Regions from separate parts of the Lysinibacillus sp. FSL M8-0216 genome, predicted to be linked through region 1. Evidence: riboswitches for the same ligand, from Rfam matches in the RefSeq annotation. Region 1 holds a riboswitch; the other holds the start of a gene.

Region 1 (3,522 bases):
CAATGTCTAAATCGTGCATAATGGCTAATTGTATAAATTTTTTAGCTTCGATAATAGCTTTTTCAATGGACAAACCTTGACCAAGGAAAGCCGTGATAGCTGCTGAAAATGTACAACCTGTACCATGTGTGTTTTCCGTCGAAATACGAGGAGACTGCATGGAAAATGATTTGTCATTTTTTATAAATACATAATCAATTGCATATAACGAATTGGGTAGATGCCCACCTTTAATGATGACACATTGAACACCTAGTTGGAAAAAGCATTGAGCAATTTCCTCCATATCCGAGAAATGATTTATTTTTCTTCCCGTAAGTGCCTCTGCTTCTGGTATATTTGGTGTCACAATTGTAGCAAGAGGAAGTAAAGACATGCGCATGGCCTCGATAGCCTCTTGCTGCAGTAAGCTTTCTCCACCTTTTGCAATCATAACGGGATCAACAATTAGTGGGATTTTTAAATCGTCAATAATGTGTGCAATACCTTGAATAATTTCCGAGGAATAAAGCATCCCTGTTTTAATCGCAGCAATCGAAAAATCTTCAAGTAATGCATGAAATTGTTTTTCAACAAAGTCAACGTCAATTGGGAAAACCCCTGTTACACCAATTGTGTTTTGAGCAGTTAATGCTGTAATAACGGAGGTGCCAAAAACCCCTAATTCCTGAAATGTTTTTAAATCAGCCTGAATGCCAGCGCCACCGCCACTATCCGAGCCTGCAATTGTCGTTACAATATGCATGATGCCTCACCCTCCTTTGAAAGACGATGTAAGGCATTAAGCAAAGCAATTTGAATATCCCCGATATCCTCTGTAAATGCGGATGCTAACTCAGCTGCTTTTTTATAGTATGTCAGTGTTTCCGCTAATTGGCTATACGGATCATCTCCTGAAGAGAAGGCTGCTCCACATATAGCGCTAAGTAAACAGCCTGTACCCGTTACTTCAGTCATTTGTGAATTTCCACCTGTAATCCATTGGCTCTGCACACCGTCTGTCATAAAATCATGTTTGCCTGTAACAATGACTATACAGTTGTAGCGTTGAGCCAATAGTGTAGCCTCAGTCTCTATGGCAATAAATCCCTCACCACTATCAACACCTTTTTGTTGCCATTCTACATTGGCTAATGCCGCAAGCTCACCCTTGTTACAGCGTATGACTGCAAATTGTATAGCTGAAAGTAATAGGTGTACGGTTTCCTTGCGATAAACTGTGGCACCTGCGCCAACCGGATCTAATATAACAGGAATGGCAAGGGTATTTGCTTTTTTTCCTGCTAACAGCATTGATTCTTTTGTTCGGTCATTTAGTGTACCAATATTGATTAAAAGAGCGTCTGCAATGGCGACCATTTCCTCCACCTCATGGCTATCATCAGCCATGACAGGAGAGGCACCTAATGCCAATAGACCATTGGCTTGGAAATTAGCCACGACATAATTAGTTATACAGTGAATAAGCGGTTGTTGTTGACGAATTGTTTGAAAAATCATTTTAGTCCTCCTTTATTGGTGGACGTAAGCATGCAAAAAAGGCCCTTTTTACGTAAAAATGCACGAAAAAGAGCCTTTCATCTGAAAAAACGATGTTCATTGCTCCCTACGTCAGTATTAACTAACAGGTTCAAAGGGTCAGGTTTTACCTTCTCAACTCTTTATGAGTCCCCCTGCAATCTTGCTTATAGTTGACCAAAATGTACCATACTTTTCATATGTATTCAATAGCAAGTTTTCCTATCGACAAAACGTGACTGATGCCATATAGCTAAGCATGATAGTTGTCATGACTTTACTTAAATCAAGTGTAAACCATTGAAAATACTAGAAAAGGAGTATAATGTGTCTTAACAAAAGGGGGCATTTGCCATGAATAGACAAGAATTAGTAGCACCAGAATGGTATAACATAACAGATGAATTTGAAAAATATGCAAAGGATTCAACTAAAAATGCATTGATTATTTATCATGAGCATTCTGATGTACAATTTATCACCTACGCACATTTACTTGAAAGAGCGAATCAGGCGGCACATGTCTTTACAAAAAGTGGATTAACTAAAGGTGATGTCATTTTAGTGATGGTACCACGCTCAGTAGAAGCATACATTGTCTATATTGCTGCATTAAAAGCGGGTTTAATAATCATTCCAAGCTCTGAAATGCTAAGAACAAAAGATATTGAGTATCGTATTCATCATGCTGATGCTAAAGCTGTTGTAGCCTTTGAGCCTTATATTGAGCAATTTGATCAAGTAGGGAATTTACAAAATATACAGCAATTTGTTATCGGTAATGCACATGAACCATGGCAGCCGTTAGTAGACAAAATGCGAAAGCAACCAACAACTTACATAAGTTCTACACCAACAAAAAGTACAGACCATGCCTTTTTAGCTTACACAAGTGGCACAACAGGTAACCCGAAAGCTGCTGTGCATACTCATAGCTGGGGCTATGCACATTTACGGACAACAGCCCCACACTGGCTAGGAGTACAAGAAAATGATATTGTATGGGCAACTTCAGCACCAGGATGGCAAAAATGGATTTGGAGTCCGTTTCTCGCGATTTTAGGCAGCGGTGCCACTGCATTTGTTTATAAAGGAAAGTTTGATGCAGCAACATATTTAGCATTGCTTGAAAAATTTAAGATGAATGTCTTATGTTGCACACCGACAGAATATCGTTTTATGGCAGCACTTGAAAATTTACAGGAGTATGACATCAGTTCAATTCGACAAGCTGTTTCAGCAGGTGAGCCATTGAACAGTGATGTCATTAAAAAATTCTCAGACACTTTCCATCTACAAGTGCGAGATGGTTATGGTCAGACTGAGAATACACTTCTTGTAGGGACTATGGTTGGTATGGACGCAAGAGTTGGTTCGATGGGTAAACCTACGCCAGGCAATACGGTTGACATTATAGACGATTTTGGCGAGCCAGTTGCTATAGGAGAAGTAGGTGATATTGCTGTTCATCGAGAAACACCTGCACTTTTTAAAAAATATTTAAATGATCCTGAACGTACTAATTTACAATTCCGTGGTGATTGGTATATAACAGGGGATCGAGCTTATAAAGATGCGGACGGCTATTTTTGGTTTGAAGGCCGCGGAGATGATGTTATTATTTCCTCAGGTTACACAATTGGACCTTTTGAAGTAGAGGATGCGCTGATGAAGCATCCGACTGTGAAAGAGGTTGCTGTCATTGCAAGTCCCGATAAAGTTCGCGGGAACATCGTTAAAGCATTCATTATCCTTCATAATGGTGTTAATTGTAATCAAGAGCTTATTCAATGCCTTCAAAATCATGTCAAATCATTAACGGCACCTTATAAATACCCACGTGCTATTGAATTTGTTACTGAGTTACCCAAAACTGCATCTGGTAAAATTAGACGTGTTGAATTAAGACAACAAGAATTAAAACATCTTGTACAATAATCATTTCCTAGGAAATAATGTCGAAAATCAAAGTTCATGCAAAGAAATGAACTTTGATTTTTTTTT
Region 2 (3,522 bases), 1.4 Mb from region 1:
ATATCTGTTGTCAATGGACCTAATGTATAGAAGGGAGCTTCCTTACAAACCTCTAATTGCTTGTCCATATTTTCTTTAATCAAATGCATTGGAACATGACCTGGCCCTTCCACCATTACTTGAACATCATGCTTCCATGCGATTTGCGTTAATTCGCCTAATGTTTCCAGCTCCGCGAATTGTGCTTCATCGTTAGCATCCGCAATTGACCCTGGGCGTAAGCCATCTCCTAATGAGAAGGCTACATCATAAGCTTTCATAATTTCGCATATTTCCTCAAAATGAGTATAGAGGAAGTTCTCTTGATGATGGTATAAGCACCACTGCGCCATAATGGACCCACCCCGAGACACAATACCCGTTACACGGTTTGCGGTAAGAGGGACATAACGTAAAAGGACACCTGCATGAATAGTGAAATAATCTACCCCTTGCTCCGCTTGTTCAATAAGCGTATCACGGTACACCTCCCACGTTAAATCCTCAGCCACACCATTCACTTTTTCTAATGCCTGATAAATTGGTACTGTCCCAACGGGTACTGCAGCATTTCGAATAATCCATTCTCTCGTTGTATGAATATGCTTGCCAGTTGATAGATCCATAATATTATCAGCGCCCCAGCGTGTAGCCCATGTCATTTTTTCGACCTCCTCTGCAATCGAGGATGATACGGCTGAATTTCCAATGTTCGCATTAATTTTCACATGGAAATTACGACCGATAATCATTGGCTCTGCCTCTGGATGATTAATATTGGAAGGCATAATAGCTCGGCCTGCTGCAATCTCTGAACGTACGAAATCTGGGTCCATATTTTCGCGTATCGCTACAAATTCCATCTCAGGTGTAATAATTCCCTTTCTAGCATAATGAAGCTGTGTGACATTTCTACCCTTCTTTGCACGTAAAGGCTTTCTCACCAATTCCGGAAAGACATTTTCATGGATACGTGGATCATCAGCACGACGAAAACCATTATCCTCAGGTTTAATCGTACGTCCTCCGTATTCCTCAACATCCCCTCGCTCTTGTATCCAAGGACTTCTTAAAGCAGGTAAGCCTTTTGTAATATCCACACGAAAGGAAGGATCTGTATATGGTCCACTCGTATCATACACTCGAATCGGGGCATTTTCTTCATCTCCAAAGCTACCAGTCGTCGGACTTAATGCAATTTCACGCATTGGTACTAATATATCTGGACGAGATCCTTCCACATAAACCTTTTTACTTCCTTCAAAGTTAGACATAATCGTAATGTTCTTTTCACTAATTGCTGACATGAGCTACTTCTCTCCCTTAAATATATTTTAGGCAAGGACCGAATCTAGCTCACCCAACAATCAAATAAAATAAATAAAGGCCGAATCCAAAATAATAATTGGATCCGGCCATGAATGTAAAGGGTCTATTGATTGCACGTAATAGGCAATAGCTTCTTAACTTTCCCACGCTGGTATGAGCCAGATCAGGTCCAAAGGGTCAAGAAACCTCTATGCGTTTCCCTCTCAGCCTGACTCATCAGACCCCCCTAGTTAATACTATTCAGTTTGATGCTAGTGTAGCAGATATTGCTAAGAGATGGAAGTTATCATTTAAATATTTTCTATTAGGTAAACAATACATCCGCAATATAAATCACAATCGTGACCGTTATACAACTCACAATGGTTGAGAATAAAACGGTTTGTGCAGCTGTTGCCGACTCTACATCATACTCTAATGCTAGACTTGAACTGTTGCGGGATGTGGGAAAAGCACTTGCTATAAATAATGATTGTGCCACAACCCCATCTAAACCCAGCGCATAGATAATGACTAAAGCCACGGCTGGTCCGATAAATAATCGCGTGAAGCAGCTGACGAATACTGTTTTATTAAACATCGTTTTGATCTCCATCTGAGACAATTGGGCGCCTAGCGTGATTAATGCAACGGCAATAAAACCATCTGCTACATGGTCTATTGGTATTTTAATAAACTGCGGAATGCCAATATCAAAATAATTCATGGCCACACCGATTATTAAAGCGTGAATAATAGGCATTTTTATAAAGTCCTTAAAAATCGTCATGCCCGATTTAGTAGAGGAAATTAAATTATATAAACCATACGTATACGTTGTCATGTTTTGAAAGATAACGAGTATAACCTGGATGGCTACACCAATAGGTTGAGTGGCAAAAATCATTTGAGCTACCGGAATCCCATAGTTCCCAGAGTTAATGAGTACTACACTATTTTTAAAAACAGCCGCCTCAGTTTTGGCGAGGCCAAGCCCTTTCGCTAAAAAGTGACTAAGCAGCATTTGACTACCGATAAAAAGTACAACAAACAATCCGACTTCTCCTAGAACAGACAGCTTTATATTCGTCTCATATAAATTAATAAATACAGCGGCTGGCATAAAACAATATGTAATAAGCTGTGATAATGCTTTTAAATTAAAGCGAAATTTCTTTTGTAGAATAGCACCTAGTACAAGTAATACTAAAATAGGTGCGACAATTTGAAAGAAAATCATTCCAAGATACACCATATTGATGTCCCCCCTCCCTTTTAATAGTAGTGTCGATCATGCACTTGGTCAATGACACTTACTTTCATAATTAAAACCGTTGATTTCCACTACGGACGGGGCGCGCCTTGTTCCTATGGTTGAAAAGATTCAAAAAATCAAATCAATGAACGAGAACAATGTACACAATGTAAGAATTACCAAAACTCATTCATTTAGGGCCATGTATGATTAGGCAGCAAAGAATTATTTTTCATGAAGTAAAAATGAAAAAGGAATCGAGCATGAACTTCTCGATTCCTTTTATCAACAGTCTGAGCTACCTTTAGATTTTAGGTAGCCTTTTTCTTTACGCAAGCTTAAATAGATTAACTACCTCTTGCAGTTCATTAGAGATATCATTCATATTTTGCATAGACTCTGCCACTTTTTGCAATTCTGCTTGTTGGTCCATTGCAGAGGCACTTACTTGCTCAGCAGAGGCCGCTGTTTCCTCTGATATAGCCGATATACTTTGAATGGACATAATCGCTTGATTTTTATGCTCTAACATAGTAGACAACTGTGTCATTAGTTCACTAATAGAAGTTGCAATTGCACGTGACAAATCACTATTATCTTTAAAGGCCAATTGCGTGCTTTGTACGGACTCATTTTGAGATTGCATTAAGTCTGCATTTGATGCAATGACTGCAACTGTTTGCTGAGAATTTTCTAAAATACTTTCTACCGTGCTTTTAATAATTTCTGTTTCAGTTTTTGATTGCTCTGCCAACTTTCTTACTTCTTCCGCCACGACAGCAAAACCTTTTCCATGCTCACCAGCTCGTGCAGCCTCAATACTTGCATTTAAAGCTAATAGATTAGTTTGCTCCGTAATGCTTTGAATGGAGGCAATAATTTGATTAATATTGGCAATATTAGAAGCTAGCGATTCCATTTGCTGCTGAATACGGCTGTTCATCTCATTCGTCTCTATATTATGTTCATGTAAACTTAGA

What was found. Region 1 has a riboswitch for thiamine pyrophosphate ahead of thiM (hydroxyethylthiazole kinase). Riboswitches for the same ligand answer to the same signal wherever they lie in the genome.
Region 2: another riboswitch for thiamine pyrophosphate. It lies ahead of thiC (phosphomethylpyrimidine synthase ThiC); the one in region 1 lies ahead of thiM (hydroxyethylthiazole kinase).

Annotation. Positions count from the first base shown of each region.
Region 1 covers NZ_CP152007.1:3,663,785-3,667,306, reverse strand. Annotated here, with positions in the region: gene thiD (bifunctional hydroxymethylpyrimidine kinase/phosphomethylpyrimidine kinase) at 1-745, opposite strand, end outside; gene thiM (hydroxyethylthiazole kinase) at 733-1,500, opposite strand; TPP riboswitch at 1,587-1,685, opposite strand; gene MKX57_RS18120 (acyl--CoA ligase) at 1,873-3,456, shown strand.
Region 2 covers NZ_CP152007.1:237,500-241,021, reverse strand. Annotated here, with positions in the region: gene thiC (phosphomethylpyrimidine synthase ThiC) at 1-1,286, opposite strand, end outside; TPP riboswitch at 1,432-1,546, opposite strand; gene MKX57_RS01120 (AEC family transporter) at 1,613-2,542, opposite strand; gene MKX57_RS01115 (methyl-accepting chemotaxis protein) at 2,871-3,522, opposite strand, start outside.